Linked DNA regions of Cupriavidus necator. The protein of the gene in region 1 binds, or shares a complex with, the protein of each later gene. Links are inferred from orthologs where the notes say so. Each region holds a gene or a part of one and is shown on either strand. Other genes may lie near its edges. The genes, in order: mnmG and mnmE.

What was found.
Region 2: the proteins of mnmG (region 1) and mnmE are in contact, whole or in part, in a solved structure (PDB 9HIP), measured with the Escherichia coli proteins. The link is inferred for Cupriavidus necator from one-to-one orthologs.

What each region holds. Positions count from the first base shown.
Region 1 is NZ_CP066018.1:1,635,524-1,643,963, reverse strand. What follows is about bases 3,015-5,983. They hold mnmG (tRNA uridine-5-carboxymethylaminomethyl(34) synthesis enzyme MnmG), read right to left. Parts: upstream 5,494-5,983; coding sequence 3,535-5,493; downstream 3,015-3,534. Other genes in these bases: I6H87_RS07550 (N-formylglutamate amidohydrolase), read right to left, coding at 5,705-5,983; rsmG (16S rRNA (guanine(527)-N(7))-methyltransferase RsmG), read right to left, coding at 3,015-3,513. Outside these bases: I6H87_RS07575 (ATP synthase subunit I), read right to left, coding at 177-680; I6H87_RS07570 (ParB/RepB/Spo0J family partition protein), read right to left, coding at 1,037-1,939; I6H87_RS07565 (ParA family protein), read right to left, coding at 1,954-2,727; more of rsmG, read right to left, coding at 2,812-3,014; more of I6H87_RS07550, read right to left, coding at 5,984-6,577; I6H87_RS07545 (tripartite tricarboxylate transporter substrate binding protein BugE), read right to left, coding at 6,581-7,561; I6H87_RS07540 (LysR substrate-binding domain-containing protein), read left to right, coding at 7,730-8,440. UniProt on the Escherichia coli protein: NAD-binding protein involved in the addition of a carboxymethylaminomethyl (cmnm) group at the wobble position (U34) of certain tRNAs, forming tRNA-cmnm(5)s(2)U34.
Region 2 is NZ_CP066018.1:1,392,830-1,401,188, reverse strand. Bases 2,881-5,768 are described here. They hold mnmE (tRNA uridine-5-carboxymethylaminomethyl(34) synthesis GTPase MnmE), read right to left. Parts: upstream 5,095-5,768; coding sequence 3,667-5,094; downstream 2,881-3,666. Other genes in these bases: I6H87_RS06535 (CHAD domain-containing protein), read right to left, coding at 5,166-5,768; I6H87_RS06545 (tripartite tricarboxylate transporter substrate binding protein), read left to right, coding at 2,881-3,650. Outside these bases: I6H87_RS06555 (enoyl-CoA hydratase/isomerase family protein), read left to right, coding at 1-211; I6H87_RS06550 (acyl-CoA dehydrogenase family protein), read left to right, coding at 267-2,621; more of I6H87_RS06545, read left to right, coding at 2,655-2,880; more of I6H87_RS06535, read right to left, coding at 5,769-5,987; I6H87_RS06530 (PaaI family thioesterase), read left to right, coding at 6,162-6,599; I6H87_RS06525 (VOC family protein), read left to right, coding at 6,631-7,017; tam (trans-aconitate 2-methyltransferase), read right to left, coding at 7,026-7,796; Asp-tRNA(Asn)/Glu-tRNA(Gln) amidotransferase subunit GatB, read right to left, coding at 7,874-8,359. UniProt on the Escherichia coli protein: Exhibits a very high intrinsic GTPase hydrolysis rate. Involved in the addition of a carboxymethylaminomethyl (cmnm) group at the wobble position (U34) of certain tRNAs, forming tRNA-cmnm(5)s(2)U34.

The DNA.
Region 1 (8,440 bases):
CCAACGCCCGGTACGCAACTTGCATTGCCTTCGGCGGATTCGCCGGTCACCGCAATGCAAGCGGGGTCCAACCTTGGCCGTGTCCGGTGTCACCACTGTGAAACCGGCACGGCAAATCTTGATATTCCGTCTTGGTGCCCCATTTCCGGATGAGGCACCGCCTTCGTGCGGCTGGCCTAGCGGATCACCAGAGCCACCACCAAATATGTCTTTAGCGCCAGCAGGAACGTGACCAGCATCGGCACCCAACGCAGATCCCGGTACAGCACCACCACCAGCACCAGCAGAGCCGCCGTGCCAAAGACCTTGATCGCCTCGCCCAGGACCAGTCCGCCGACCGAAGCCCGGTCGCGCGCCAGCCACAGGCGGAACGCGAAGAACCCGCTCGGCACGAAGCACACCATGCCGCCGAACAGCGCCGACCAGCCATACGGGCCGGCCTCTTTCGCGAACAGCGCCCAGCACAGTGCCGACAGCAGGGTGACCATCACCTGCGCCAGGACAACCTTGCCCGGGGTCATGCGCGAAGGGCGCAACGCGCGCTCACCAAACAGCGTCACCGCCTCGGCGTGCGACAGCGGATCGACAGCCTCTTCCTCACGGTCTGCGCCTTCTTTCCAGTCGTCCCAGTCATCTTCCTGACGGGACCCGGCGCCTCGCTGCTGACGGTCTTGAACCACTACTGCTCGCCTTATTCCAGGCCGGAACTTTTCGGCCCGACCAGAATTCAAACCGCACGATTTTAAGGGGAACTACTGATTCGCGTCAATCTGCTTACATTTAGCTTGCAGTGTGTTGCGCACAACGGTTGCCATCACGATGCCATGATGGCTTCACAAAAATTGCGCAGCAATAATGTTTGACGTAATTGGATTGCGCAGCGAACCCTGCGCATGATGAGGGATTACCGGGTACGCCGTACGTATACCGGTCCCAGGAACGGACACTGCAGCGTACACGCAACAGTCATCGCCGCAATGGCCGTTAATCGCACCGAATTGCGCACGCAAAGTTACGCGCGCCTTGGCACCCTGCCTCAGGCGACCTTCTGCTTTTCAGTCGATTCGCGCAGCCGCACGAGCACGCCTTCAAGCGCGTCGTTGTCGCTGAAGTGGATGGTGAGCTGGCCCTTGCCGCGCGCGCCCAGCTTGATCTGCACCGCCAGGCCCAGCGCATCGGACAGTTCTTCTTCCAGCCGTGCCACGTCGCGCACGTTGTTGGCGCCCTTCTGCTTGAGCGACTTCAGGTCGAACGGCTTGAGCGTGGACGCCACCAGCTTCTCGGTCTCGCGCACAGACAGCCGCTTGTTCACGATCTGGTTGGCCAGCGTGATCTGGTTGGCGCCGTCCACCGCCAGCAGCGCGCGCGCGTGGCCCATGTCGAGGTCGCCCGCCATCAGCATGGTCTGCACCGGTGCGGCCAGGTTCAGCAGGCGCAGCAGGTTCGACACCGCGCTGCGCGAACGGCCGACCGACTCGGCCGCCTGCTCATGCGTGAAACTGAACTCGCGGATCAGGCGCATGATGCCCTGCGCTTCTTCCAGCGGATTCAGGTCTTCGCGCTGGATGTTCTCGATCAGCGCCATCGCGGCCGCGGCTTCATCGGCCACGTCCTTCACCAGCACCGGCACCTTGTCCAGGCCGGCGAGCTTGGACGCGCGGAAGCGCCGCTCGCCCGCGATGATTTCATAGCGGTCCGGCTCGGCCACACGGCGCACCAGGATCGGCTGCATCAGGCCCTGCGCGCGGATGCTGGCGGCCAGTTCCTGCAGCGCGCCTTCATCCATGCGCGTGCGCGGCTGGTACTTGCCCGGCTGCAACTGGTTCAGGCGCAGCACGGTGGGCGCACCCTCCTGCTTCACCGATTCAACGATTTCGGCCGGCCCGCCCAGCAACGCTTCAAGGCCGCGGCCCAGGCCCTTTTTCTTTGCAGTGCTCATGCTTGCCCTCTCCTTCAGCCCAGCTGCCTGACGCGCGCGATCATCTCGGCGCCGAAATCCAGGTACGCCTTGGCGCCCTTCGATGACGGATCGAACGCCACGCCCGGCATGCCATAGGACGGTGCCTCGGCCAGCCGCACATTGCGCGGGATCAGGGTCTTGAAGACCTTTTCACCGAAGTGCGATTCCAGCTGCGCCGACACCTGCTGCTGCAGCGTGACGCGCGGATCGAACATGACGCGCAGCAGGCCGATCACCTGCAGGTCGCGATTCAGGTTGGCGTGCACCTGCTTGATGGTGTTGACCAGGTCCGACAGCCCTTCCAGCGCGAAATACTCGCACTGCATCGGCACGATCACGCCATGCGCGGCGCACAGGCCATTCAGCGTCAGCAGCGACAGCGACGGCGGGCAGTCGATCAGCACGAAGTCATATTCGTCATTGACCTCTGCGATGGCCTGCCTGAGGCGGCGCTCGCGCTGGTCCAGCTCGACCAGTTCCACTTCCGCGCCGGCCAGTTCGCGGTTGGCGGGCAGCACATCGTACCTGCCGGTCTCGGAACGCTGGCGCGCCTGCTTGATGCTGGCCAGGCCGACCAGCACCTGGTACACGCTGTGCTCCAGCGCCTGCTTGTCGATGCCCGAACCCATCGAGGCATTGCCCTGCGGGTCCAGGTCGACCAGCAGCACGCGCTGGTCCTGCGCGGCCAGGCCGGCGGCGAGGTTCACCGTGGTGGTGGTCTTGCCTACCCCGCCCTTCTGGTTTGCGATCACGAATACCTTGGCCATAAGCTACTGAGGCTCCTGCTTCAATTCATCCGGCCAGCGCGGGGCTGGCAGTTCGCGGCGCTGCACGCAGCGCCGCGGCGTACGTCATGCGTGGGCGCTTGCGCGCCGCGACAGCACCACCAGGTGGCGCTCGGCATCCAGCCCGGGCACGGTGATGCGGGGAACCGCATCGACCTGCCATTGCGCCATCAGCCCGGCAGCTTCCATGCGGTCCAGCTCGGCCTGTGGATAAACCCCCTTCATGGCGATCAGCTTGCCGTGCGGTGCAAGGAGCTGGCCCGACAGGTTCACGAAATCAGTCAGTTCCGCAAACGCGCGCGAGGTGATCACGGCAAAGCCGCTGGCATCGTCGAGCTTCTCCACCGGCCCCCAATGCGCCGCGGCATTGGAGAGCCCGAGTTGCGCACGGCACTGGGTCAGGAAGGCGGTCTTCTTCTGCACGATGTCCACCATCAGCACCGACACGTCGGGACAGGCGATGGCCAGCGGCAGGCCGGGCATGCCGCCGCCCGAGCCCACGTCCAATACCCTGCCCCGCGCCGGCGTGCCTACCTCTGCGGCACGCGCGGCTTCGGCCAGTGCCGGCACGGCGGCGAGCGAGTCCAGCATGTGATGCGTAAGCATCTCATCGGGGTGGCGGATTGCGGTCAGGTTGTAGACGCCGTTCCATTTACGCAGCAGCGCCAGGTAGGCAAACAAGGTGTCGATCTGGGCCGGCGCCAGCGCCAGTCCGATCTGGGCCAGACCGGCTTCAAGGCGACGGCGCTGCGTGGCGTCGTCGGTCATGGTGTGTCGCGGACCGGGCACTCAAGCAGCCTCTTCAGAGTTGCCCGAAGGCGCGCCCGACTCAGCGCGCGTGCGCCCCAGCCCCTTCTTCTTCAGGTGCACCAGCAGCAGCGAGATCGCGGCCGGCGTCACGCCGGAAATGCGCGAGGCCTGGCCCAGCGTTTCCGGACGATGCTGGTTCAGCTTCTGGCTGACCTCGAAGCCCAGGCCACGCACTTCGGTGTAGTCCAGCCCTTCCGGCAGGCGCGTCGACTCGTTGGCTTCCAGCTTGTCGACCTCCGCCGCCTGGCGGGCGATATAGCCGTGGTACTTGATGCCGATCTCGATCTGCTCGCGGATCTGCTCTGCCAGCATCGGCTCGGCGTCCAACGGCGTTTCCGGGGCATGGCGGCCACCCTGCAGCGCCATCAGTGCTTCATAGCGGACTTCTGGCCGGCGCAGCAGGTCGGCCAGGCTGTACTCGCGCTCGATCGGCTTGCCCAGCAGCGGCACGGCGTCTTCGCCCGGAAGCATCGCCGGGTTCACCCATGTGCTCTTCAGGCGCTCTGTTTCACGTGAAACAGCGTCGCGCTTGCGGTTGAAGGCATCCCAACGCGCATCGTCGACCACGCCCAGTTCACGGCCAACCTCAGTCAGCCGCATATCGGCGTTGTCTTCCCGCAGGCTCAGGCGGAATTCCGCGCGGCTGGTGAACATGCGGTACGGCTCGGTCACACCGCGAGTAATCAGGTCGTCGACCAGCACACCCAGGTAGGCCTGGTCGCGGCGCGGCGTCCACGCATCGCGTTCGCGCACATAGCAGCCAGCATTGATGCCGGCCAGCAGGCCCTGCGCGGCGGCTTCTTCATAGCCGGTGGTGCCATTGATCTGTCCCGCAAAGAACAGGCCGCTGATGGCCTTGCTCTCCAGCGATGCCTTCAGCCCGCGCGGATCGAAGTAGTCATACTCGATCGCATAGCCGGGGCGCAGGATATGCGCGTTCTCCATCCCGCGGATCGAGTGCACGAGTTCCAGCTGCACGTCGAACGGCAAGCTGGTCGAGATCCCATTGGGGTAGAACTCGTTGGTGGTCAGGCCTTCGGGCTCCAGGAAGATCTGGTGGCTTTCCTTGGTGGCAAAGCGATGGATCTTGTCCTCGATGCTGGGGCAGTAGCGCGGCCCTACCCCTTCGATCACGCCGGTGTACATCGGCGAGCGGTCCAGCCCGCCACGAATGATGTCGTGGGTACGGCTGTTGGTATGGGTGATCCAGCACGGCAGCTGTTGCGGGTGCTGCTCCGGACGACCCAGGAAGGAGAACACCGGCACCGGATCCAGGTCGCCGGGCTGCTCTTCCATCACCGAGAAATCGATGGTGCGGCCGTCGATGCGCGGCGGCGTGCCGGTCTTCAGGCGGCCTTGCGGCAGCTTCAGGTCCTTCAGGCGTGCCGACAGCGACACTGCTGCCGGGTCGCCGGCGCGGCCGCCGGTGTAGTTGTCTAGCCCGACGTGGATCTTGCCGTCCAGGAAGGTACCGGCGGTCAGCACCACCGCGCGGGCGCGGAAGGCGATGCCCACCTGGGTCATGGCGCCGACTACGCGATCGCCCTCAACCATCAGGTCGTCCACCGCCTGCTGGAACAGCATCAGGTTCGGCTGGTTCTCCAGCCTTGTACGGATGGCCTTGCGGTACAGCACGCGATCAGCCTGGGCGCGCGTGGCGCGCACCGCAGGGCCCTTGCTCGAGTTCAGGATGCGGAACTGAATGCCGGACTCGTCCGTGGCGGCGGCCATGGCACCGCCCATGGCGTCCACTTCCTTGACCAGGTGCCCCTTGCCGATGCCGCCGATGGACGGGTTGCAGCTCATCTGGCCCAGCGTCTCGATGTTGTGAGTCAGCAGCAGCGTCTGGCAGCCCATACGGGCCGCGGCGAGTGCAGCTTCAGTGCCGGCATGGCCACCGCCGACGACGATGACGTCGAATTCTTTTGGGTAAAGCATGGGACACCTCCTCCGGGAGGCTGGCGGGAAAATACGGGAATGCGAAATTATAGCGGCAATCGACTAGCCGCCTTCCGATGGTAACCATGTTTCACGTGAAACATGGCGTTGGCGATACCCGGCGAGTCGCTCGAAAGCGACGTTATGTTCCACGTGAAACAAAAAGGCCGGGCACATGGCCCGGCCTGATGTTTCACGAGGAACAAGCGCCTCAAAGCTGCGCGCGGATATAGCCCGTAACCTGCTGGGTCAGCTTGTCAAGATCGCGCTGCAAGGTGGCGAACCCGGCATTGCGCTCGCGCGTCACCTCGTCCATATACAGCGGCCGCCGGATTTCGATCTGCAGGCTATTGCGCCGCTCGGCCGGCCGGCCAATCTGCGCGATCAGCTGCACGCCCTTGTACGGGTCGTTGCGAGCCACCGTGTAACCCATGCCGCGCAGTTCCCGTTCGACCAGGTCGACCAGTCCCGGCTCGCAGGTGGTGCCGTCACGGTCGCCCAGCACAAAGTCCGCCAGCGGATGCGGGCTGGCGATCTTGAGCCGCTCGTAGGCGTTGTTGGGCATGGAGTGCAGGTTCAGGTGCCAGAGCGCGCCAAAGCGCTGGTGGGCGCCCTCCACGGCCTCGGCCAGCGCCGCATGGTATGGCCGGTAGTAGCGGTCTATACGGGCCTGCACTTCCGTCACGGACAGGCGGCGGTCATAGATCGGCGTGCTGGCGTCGACCCGGCTCCAGATCAGGCCGAAGCCCAGCCGCGTCTTCGGCCCCGGGGCCAATGCCGTCGGCCAGGTGCCGTCGAGCTGGGCCGGGTCGATGTCGTCGGGCATCCGGTTCGGGTCGATATAGACCCGCGGGAAAGTGGCCGCCAGCAGCGTACCACCTGCTGCGGGCACGGCCTCCCACAAGGCATCGACGTGGGTATCCTCGCCGCCACGCAGGCGCGCGGCCGGGATCGCCGCACCGAAGTCAGCCGGGTACTCGGTACCGCTGTGCGGCGAGTCGCATACCAGCGGCAGCGCCTCCCCTTCCGGCAGGCGTACGATGACCGGCGGCAGTACCGCAGCTTGGTTGATTGCCTCCGCCATGCCTCAGTCCAGCTTGATATCGGCAGCCTTGGCCACGCGGGCGTAGCGCGCCATCGCCTGCTGGATCTGCGCCTTGAACTGCTCCGGCGTAGTCGGCACCAGCGTGCCGCCGGATTCTTCCACCTTGCGCTTGAACTCGGGGTTCTGCATGGCCTTGTGGATCGCCTGGTTCAGCCTGGCGACGATGGCGGGCGGCGTATTCGCGGGCGCGACGATGCCGAACCAACCGCCGTCGCCCATCTCCTTGTAGCCCAGTTCTGCATAGGTGGGTACGTTTGGCAACTGCGGCGAGCGCGTGGCGCCAAGCACCGCCAGCGCGCGCAGGCGGCCCGATTTCACGTGAGGCAGCGCGGAGGCCAGGTTGTCCGAGATTGCATTGACCTGCCCTGCCACCGCGTCATTGAGTCCAAGGCCGGCGCCCTTGTACGGCACATGCAGCAGCTGGATCTTCGCCAGCATCTGGAAGTTCTCAAGATTTACGTGGCCGAGGGTCCCTGTGCCCGGCGAGGCAACTGAATACTTCCCCGGATTGGCCTTGGCTAAGGCAATAAACTCCTGCATGGTTTTCGCCGGCACGCTCGGATGCACCGTGAATACGCTCGGCATCGACACCACGTTGGTGATCGGGGCAAAGTCCTTGATCGGGTCGTACTTCAGCTTCGGGTACACCGCCGGGTTGGAACCATGCGTGCTGACCGTGGCCATGCCGATGGTGTAGCCATCGGGCGCGGCGTTGGCCACCTGCTCCATGCCCAGCGAGCCGCCGGCGCCGCCCTTGTTCTCGACCACGATCGACTGGCCCAGCTCGCGGCCGGCAAACTCTGCCACCAGGCGCGCCGACAGGTCGGTGGAGCCACCCGCCGCGAACGGCACGATCAGACGGATCGGGCGCGTCGGGTAATTGGCTTGCGCGAACGCGTTGCCGGCAAAGGCCAGCGTGGCAGCGGCGGCGGTACCGGACAGCAGCAGCTGGCGGCGGGACATCCTGGCTCGGATCACGGGGATTCTCCTGTTGGTTTTGTGCATGAACCGGACGAGTGTCAGCCGTTTACCGGGCGGGCACAAACGACTATATTGCACGTTTGCATTACCAAAGATCATCCTGCGGCGGCCGCTCCGGCAGCCGTCCCGCCCTTCCTCCCTTCCCCCGCCATGCGGCTGCATTCCCCATCGATGTCTGAGTTGCACGCCTTTGCCACCGCGGCGCGGCTGGGCAGCTTCACGCGTGCGGCGGACGAACTGTGCGTGACCCAGGGTGCCATCAGCCGCGCCATCGCGCGGCTGGAGGCGCATTTCGGGCAGCCGCTGCTACAGCGCAATGCCCACCGGCTGGTGCTGACAGATGCCGGCCGGAAATTGCTTGAGGCCGTGGCCGAGCCGCTGGCCACGATCGAGCATGCCAGCGCCACCCTGCGCGCCGGCAACCGCCGGCACCACCTGACGCTGTCCGTCGTGCCCACGCTGGCCAGCGTCTGGCTGGTGCCGCGCCTGCCGGACTTCCATCGCCGCCATCCGGAAATCCGGCTGGACTTCGTCCCGTACCAGCGCGACGAGGACCTCTCCGGCCCCTCCCCCGACGCCGCCATCCTGGCGGGTGAAGCCGGCAAATGGCCCGGCCTGCAGGCCGACTATGTGGTGGGACGTGAATTGGTGCCGGTCTGCCATCCGGACCGCGCCCGGGCACGGCGCGAGGCCGGCCGCTGGCAGTCTCCTGCGGAGCTGCTGGACGAGCCCCTGCTCTACCACACCACCGCACCGGCGAACTGGCAAAACTGGCTGCAGGCCGCCGGCGTACCCAACGCTGCGCCAAGGTTATCCACAGCGTTCGACCAGGTCTCGATCCTGATCCAGGCGGTGCGCGCC
Region 2 (8,359 bases), 240 kb from region 1 along the record:
AGCCCGGGCGCTGGCGCAATCCTTCTGCGAGAAATCGCCCACCATCGTGCGAATGGGCCGCGCCGCCTTCCTGCGCGCCAACGACTCCGACTACCGCCGCGGCGTAGCCGGTGCGGTGGAGAGCTTCGGGAATATCGCGGTAACCGATGACGCAAAGGAAGGCGTGGCGGCGTTCGTGGAGAAGCGCAAGCCGGCATGGTCGCCAGGGTGACTGTGATCCCGTCAGGAGAACGCAACCCAGCAGTGCTTTCATCAAAGGGCCAACCATGCCAGATCATTCCCGAGCCGATCGCCTCGAAGCATTCCGCCAGGAGGTTCGCAGCTTCCTGCGCGAGGTGGTCCCGCCCGATATCCGGGCCGCTTCGCGCGCCCATTGCCTGGTGACGCGCGAGCAGGCCGTGCGCTGGCAGCGGATCCTGCATGCGCGCGGGTGGGCGGCACCTGGCTGGCCGCGGGAGTACGGCGGCCCGGGATGGTCGCTGGTGGAGCAGGCAATCTTCCGGGAAGAGCTGGCGGCCAGCGACGCGCCGCGCTATGACAATCTCGGCATCGATACCATCGGACCCACGCTGATCCGCTATGGCACGCCCGAGCAGTGCCGGCGCTTCCTGCCCGGCATGCTGTCCTTCGATGACTTCTGGGCGCAAGGCTATTCCGAGCCCGACGCCGGGTCCGACCTAGCGTCTTTGCGCACCGTTGCGCGCCGCGATGGCGACGAATGGGTCGTCAACGGCAGCAAGATCTGGCAGACCCTGGGCCAGTGGGCCAACTGGGCACTGGTGCTGGTCCGCACCGATCCGTCTGCCCGACGCAAGCAAGAGGGCATCTCGGTGCTGCTGATGGACCTGCGCACACCGGGCGTGACGGTGCGGCCGATCCGCTTTATCAACGGCGCGCACTTCCACGTGCAGATGTTCTTCGACGACGTGCGGGTGCCCGCGGCCAACCTGGTGGGCGTGGAACACGCCGGCTGGTCCATCGCCAAGGGACTGCTGGTGATCGAGCGCCTGTTCGTCGCCCGGGTGGGAGACTGCAAGGCGGAGCTGGCCAGCGTCGCGAAACTGGCCGGCAAATGGCGCCCGGGCCCCGGCGCGCAGATCGACGATGCCTTGCTGGCGCGCCGGCATGCCGAGCTGGACATTCGCATGCGCGCGCTCGAAGCCGCGTGGTGGCCGGCAGTGCGGTTTGCTGAGCAGGGCGGCAGTCCTGAGCTGGAAGCCTCGCTGCTCAAGCTCGATGGCAACCTGCTGCTGCAGGACCTGCACACGTTCAAGCTGGATGCGTTGGGCGCCCGAACATTGCCCTTCGATCCCCGCGCGATCGATGGCGAGCCCAGTCCGGAGCCGCTATCTCCTGGCCATGCCGAGAATTTTCCGCTGCACTACTGGCGCTACCGTGGCATCACGCTGGCCGGGGGCTCGTCGGAGATACAACGCCAGATCGTTGCCAAGGCTGTGTTCGGCGGACTGACCGAGATCGACCGCCCCCGCCAGGACCAGATGGACGAGCAGCAGGCGATCATGGACGGCACCCTGCGCCGCTGGCTGGACAAGCACTACGGCTTCGAGCGCAGGCGCGAGGCCGTGGCTGCCAGGGACGGCTTCGACCCTGCCGCATGGGCTGCCCTTGCCGAGCTGGGCCTGACCGGCCTGCTGATCCCGGAGTGCGACGGCGGCCTGGGCGGCACCCTGTCCGACCTCATGCCATTGCTGGAAGCGCTCGGCGAGGCCCTGGTGGTGGAGCCCATGCTCTGGAGCGCGGTCCTCGGCACGCAGGTGCTGCTTGGCGCGGAGAACGCAGAAGGACGCGAACCGCTGCTCGCAGCGCTGGCCAGCGGCCAGGCCCGCTGCGCGCTGGCTTATCGCGAGGGCCAGTCCCGCCGCGACGTCCACCATCCTGAAACCGTTGCGCGCCGGGATGGCGCGCACTGGCGCCTGCACGGCGTCAACCGGCTGGTGATGGGCGCCGCCCAGGCGCAGCATCTGTTTGTTACGGCTTGCCTGCCTGAAGGCGGGCTGGCGCTGTTCGATGTGCCGAGCCAGGCGGCCGGTGTCGGCCTGCGTGCCTATCAGCTCCACGACGGGCGCAGCGCGGCGGACATTCGCTTCGACAACGTCGAACTGCCTGCGTCCGCGCTGCTCTGCGGCGCGGACCACGCCACGGCGTTGCTGGACGACGCGCTGGAACTTGCCACCCTCGCCCTCTGCGCGGAAAGCATCGGGGCCATGCGGCGATCGCTTGCCCTCACGGTTGAGTACATGCGCATGCGCAAGCAGTTCGGCCGCACCCTTTCAGAGCAGCAAGTGCTTCAGCATCGGGTGGCCGACCACTATCGCGGCTGGCATGCCGCACGCCAGCTGGTGCGCGAAGCCGTTGCAGGCTGGTCCCTGGTGCCGCCGGCCGAGCGCTCGCGCCGCGTCAGCGCCGCCAAGTACATGGTTGGCCATGCCAGCCGTGTGCTTGCGCTTGACGCCCTGCAACTGCATGGGGCGATCGGCATGCAGGACGAAACCCCGATCAGTCACTACAGCAAGCGCCTGATGGCCAACGATGCACTGCTCGGCAATGCCTCGGCGCATCTCGGGCGCTTTGTCGATGCCGGCCATCGCTCGCAGGCGTGAACAGGACAACACTGAGAAGAAAGAGGCAATGCCATGCAAGCACTCCGCAGTACCAGGCGCCTGGCGCTCGCACTTGCCGCTGCCCTGGGCGCAATGATGGCGGCCCCGGCTGTGTCCGCGCAAACGGGCGCGGCGTGGCCTGCGCGGCCGGTTACCATCATCGTGCCGGGCGCGGCAGGGGGCACGATCGATATTCCCATCCGCATGCTCGCGCAGAAACTGAGCCTTCGCCTTGGCCAGCCTGTCATCGTGGACAACCGGCCCGGCAGCGGGGGCATCATCGGCACACAGGCGGCGCTACGCGCGCCCGCCGACGGCTACACGCTCCTGGCCGGGAATGTCGGGCCGCAGGCCATCAACTACAGCGCCTACAAGACCCTGCCATACAAGCCGGACGACCTGGTGGGGATTACCGATGTCATCTCTTTTCCCAGCGTCCTGGTCGTCAACGCACAGTCGCCGATCCGGAGCGCCGCCGACCTGGTCGCGCAAATGAGGGCGCAGGCGGGAAAGCTGTCCTTCGGCTCCTCCGGCATCGGCCAGACCAGCCACCTGACCGGCGAACTGCTCAAGCAGCGCACGGGAACGGATGCCATTCACGTTCCCTATCGCGGTTCCACGCCGGCGACCACCGCGCTGCTGGCCGGTGAAACGACTTTCCAGTTCGACAACCTGACCCAGGCCCTGCCGCATATCCGGGCCGGCAAGCTGCGCCCGCTCGCCGTGACGTCGGCACGGCGAATCCCCAGCCTGCCCGAGGTGCCGACCATGGAGGAAACCGGGGTGGGCAACCTCTTGTCGACGGCGTGGATCGGCATCTTTGTGAAAGCCGGCACGCCGCCGGAGATCGCAGCCAGGCTGCATGAGCACCTGGTCGCGGTCCTGCGCGCCCCGGACGTGGTTACCGAAATCAGCCGGATGGGCGGTATTCCAGGCGGACAGGCACAGGAGAGATTCGCCGCCTTTGTCACGGCGGAACGCTTGCGCTGGAGCGAAACCATCAAGACATCGCAGCTGAGCCTGGATTGAGGTCAGGCGCTGCGCCTTATTTTCCGATGCAAAACCGCGTAAAGATCGTCCCCAGCAGATCATCACTGGTGAACTCACCCGTAATGCTGTTCAGGCAATCCTGTGCCAGCCGCAGTTCTTCGGCAAACAGGTCCAGCGCCTGCGCCTGGTGCTCGGCCTGCTCGGCGGCGATATCCAGGTGCGATTGCGCATTCCGCAGCGCCGTCAGGTGCCGCTCGCGCGCCAGGAAGTTGCCTTCATTGCCCGACTGCCAGCCCACCAGCCGCAGCAGCTCACGGCGCAGCAGTTCAATGCCGGCCCCGGTGCGCGCCGAGATCCAGATCTCGGTCGGGTTGGGGCCGTTGGCGGCGACCACGTGCGGGCGGTTGCCGCCGAAGACGACATCGCCAACCGCGGGCGCCTTGTCGATCTTGTTGACGATGCGCACGATCGGCGAGCCCGGCGGCAGCTGGCCGCTGAGCTGGTCGTCGATGGCGTCGTCAGTCTCTGACAGGCCATGGCGCAGGTAGTCGGTGGCGTCGACCAGGTGCAGCACGATGTCGGCGCGGCGGATGGCGTCCCAGGTGCGTTCGATGCCGATGCGCTCGACTTCGTCGGCGGCATGCTCGCGCAGGCCGGCGGTGTCGATGATATGCAGCGGGATGCCGTCGATCTGGATGGTCTCGCGCACGCGGTCGCGCGTGGTGCCGGCGATGGGCGTGACGATGGCCAGCTCCGCGCCGGCCAGCGCGTTCAGCAGCGACGACTTGCCCACGTTGGGCTGGCCCGCCAGCACCACCGACAGGCCCTCGCGCAGCAGCGCGCCCTGGCGCGCCTGCGCCAGCACGCCGCTCAGTTCGGTGCGGATGGTGGCAAGCTGGCCGCGCGCGTCGGACTGCTCCAGGAAATCGATCTCTTCTTCGGGGAAGTCCAGCGTGGCTTCGACCAGCATGCGCAGGTGGATGACCTTGTCCACAAGCTGGCGGATGGCGTTGGAGAATTCGCCCTCCATTGAACGCGCCGCCGAGCGCGCCGCGGCCTCGGTGCTGGCTTCGATCAGGTCGGCCACGGCCTCGGCCTGGGCCAGGTCGAGCTTGTCGTTGAGGAAGGCGCGCCGCGTGAACTCGCCGGGCTCTGCCAGGCGCAGGCCGATGCCGTCGCCCGCTTGCAGGCAGCGTGTCAGCAGCATCTGCATCACCACCGGCCCGCCGTGGCCCTGCAGCTCGAGCACTTCCTCGCCGGTATAGGAATTGGGCGCCGGGAAATACAGCGCCAGGCCGTGGTCGATGACCTTGCCATGGCCATCGAGGAACGGCAGGTAGGTGGCGTGGCGCGGCTTCAGTGCCTGGCCGCAGACGGAGCGCATCACGGGGCCAACATCGGGGCCCGACACGCGCACCACGCCGATGCCGCCGCGTCCGGGCGCGGTGGCGATGGCGGCAATGGGAACCTGGGGAGCAGTCATGGCGCTATTGTCGCAGATCGGGTGCGGTTGGCGTGGCACGCGGTGGGCAGGCCGCCATGGCGGGCGGGTGGTCAGCTGGCACCGGGCAGCGGGCGCGGCGGCGCCTCGTCCGGCATTGCCTGCGCCTGCAGGCAATCGGCCAGCAGCCGGCGCGCGACGATGCCGTCGACAAGGCGGCCGAGCTTTGCCTGCCCTTTGACCAGCTTGCGATGCAGGTCCCTGGTGTAGCGGGATGGCAGCACCGGCTCGAATGCCTCGATCACATAGCGCAGTCGCTTGCCGGCGATGCGCTGCTCATGCACCGCGCGGGGATCGCCGCGGCGTGCGGCCTTTGCCAGCGCGCGCAGGCGCTTGCGGCCGCGGCGCACGCGCTTGCGCGCAAAGGGCCCGAGGCGGCCACCGCCATTGCGGGCGCGGGCGGCCAGCTGGGCCAGGTGCGCCAGGTCGCGATGCAGCGCTGGCAGCGGCCAGTCACGGTAACCGGCCAGGGCCGCCAGCATGGTTTGCCGTGCGGTGTCGCGGCGCTCTCGGGCGGTGTCGGCGATGGCCGACAGCACGGTATCGTCCGGTTCCAGTTTGCGTGCCGGGGCAATGGTTTCGGCCAGGAATACGTCCCAGTCGCGCACGTCGCTGGTGGCGCGCGCCAGCATGCGCAGGTCATGCTTCCAGCGATCGCGCTCCTGCCGCGGCAACGACGGCCCCAGGGCCCAGAGCACCGCGCGCGCATGGCGCACCGCCACGCGCAGCGCGTGCAGGTCTTCGGGCTCGTCGCGGCGCAGCAACTGGGCCAGGCTCGCTTCGATGCGCGCCAGGCTTGCCTGCGTCAGCGCGGCAAAGGCCGCGGCGGGCCGCGTCTTGCGGCGCAGTGGGGGGGGATGGGTGTCGGCGATCATTGCGGGCTGCATGCGCTCAGGCGCGCACTCGGGTCGCGGATGCTTCCAGTGTAGGCGACGGCACGCCGGCCCGCTTCCGCGCGGCGTAACAGGCGCATGGATGGTTGACAGCCCCGCGCCTTCACGCTGCAATGCGCACATCCCGGTGATGCAGTGACCCGACAAGGAACAGCCATGACCACCGAACAGGAACGGCTTCTGCTGCGCGACACCATCGAGGCGGGCTTTCGCCAGGCCGCCTTTGTCAACGATGTCGGCATCACGCTGGCGGACTGCGGGCCCGGCTGGTGCGAATCCACGCTGGCCATTGCGCCGCGCCACCTGCAGCACGGCGGCATCGTCCATGCGGGCGTGCAGGCCACCATCGCGGACCACACCGCGGGCGCGGCGGCATCCACCATCCTGGAGGCAGGCCAGCACGTGGTCACCGCGGAGTTCAAGATCAACCTGCTCAGGGCCGTGCGCAGCGAACGGCTGCGCTGCCGTGCCGATGTGCTCAAGTCCGGCCGTTCGATCATCGTGGTGGAGGCGGATGTCTTCGCCGACGTCCACGGTGAATCGGTGCTGGTCAGCCGCCTGAACGCCACCATGAGCGTGCTGGACCTGGCCTGAGCCCCCTCCCACCGTTGAAAGGAAGCGATCCATGATCGACCACACCGGCGTAAGCGTCAGTGACTACGGCAAGAGCCGCGCCTTCTACCAGGCGGCGCTGGGCGCCATCGGCTATGTGCTGGACAAGGAATTCCCGGCCAGCGTCACCGGCAGCACCGATGTCGCAGGCTTCGGCCCACCGGGGCAACCCGACTTCTGGATCCACCGCGGCACGCCCAACCAGCCGCCGCTGCATGTGGCCTTCCGCGTGGACAGCCGCGAGACCGTCGATGCCTTCCATCGCGCGGCGCTGGCCGCGGGCGGGCGCGACAACGGCGCGCCGGGCATCCGCGCGCACTACCACCCCAACTACTACGGCGCCTTCGTGCTGGATCCGGACGGGCACAACATCGAAGCGGTGTGCCACAAGCCGGCGTAGGGCTGGCCTCAGCGCGTCGCGACGATAAACAGGCGCGGGAACGGCAGCAGCACCGACCCGTCCGGCAGCGCCGGGTACGCCTTGGCAATCTCGGTCTGGTAGCGCGCCAGGTAGGCGGCGCGCTCGGCCTCGTCCAGCGGTTGCAGGAAGGGGCGCAGGCCGCTGCCCTTGAACCACTCCACCACCGCGGCCGGGCCGTCCGCCAGCGGATGGTGGTACGTGGTCAGCCATACGTCCACGCGCTGGCACAGCGGGCGCAACAGCTCGTAGTACCACTGCGCCGGGGCACGCTCGGCGCGGGCCTTGCTGGCGCCGGCGAGCTTTTCTGCCCACGGGCTTTCCGTCGCCACCTGGCGCATCAGCCGGTGCGCGGGTTCTTCCAGGTTGTCCGGCATCTGCACGGCCAGCGTGCCGCCGGGAGCGAGCCTGGATACCAGTGCCGGGAACAGGCTGGCGTGGTCAGGCAGCCACTGCAGCACGGCATTGGCCAGGATCACGTCATAGGGCCCGGCCTCGTCCCAGGCGCCGATGTCGGCCACGCGGAACTGCACCGCGGGCAGGCGCTTGCGCGCCGCATCGACCATGTCCTGCGAGCTGTCCAGCCCGGTCACCGACGCCCCCGTATAGCGCGCCAGCAGCACCTCGGTGGAGTTGCCCGGCCCGCAGCCGATATCCACCGCGCTGCGCGCGATCTCATTGGGGATGGCAGCCACCAGGTCGCGGACCGGGCGGGTGCGTTCGTCTTCGAAGGCGACGTATTGGTGGGCGGACCAGCTCATGGGGGATCTCCTGACTTTTAGAGCAGGCCAGTAGGATACGCCTGCCGCAGCGGTTCGCTGGCCCTGTCAGCCAGCCCTTACCCCAGCTTCTTCTTCAGCAGCTCATTCACCTGCGCCGGATTGGCCTTGCCCTTGGTCGCCTTCATCGCCTGCCCGACCAGCGCATTGAACGCCTTCTCCTTGCCCGCGCGGAATTCCTCGACCGACCTGGCGTTGGCAGCCAGCACGTCGTCGATGATCTTCTCCAGCTCGCCGGTGTCGGACATCTGCTTCAGGCCCTTGGCCGCGATGATGGCGTCGGCATCGCCGCCGTGCTCGCCGGCCCACATCGCCGGGAACACGTCCTTCTTGGCGGTGTTGTTCGATACCGTGCCGTCGGCGATGCGCGCGAGCAGCCTGGCCAGTTGCGCCGGCGTGACCGGTGCGGCGTCGATGGCGATGCCTTCGCGGTTCAGCTGCGAGGCCACGTCGCCCATCAGCCAGTTGGCCGCGGGCTTGGCGTTGGCGGCGCCGGCGTCGGCCACCACGGCCTCGTAGTAGGCGGCGAAGGCCTTGGTCGCGGT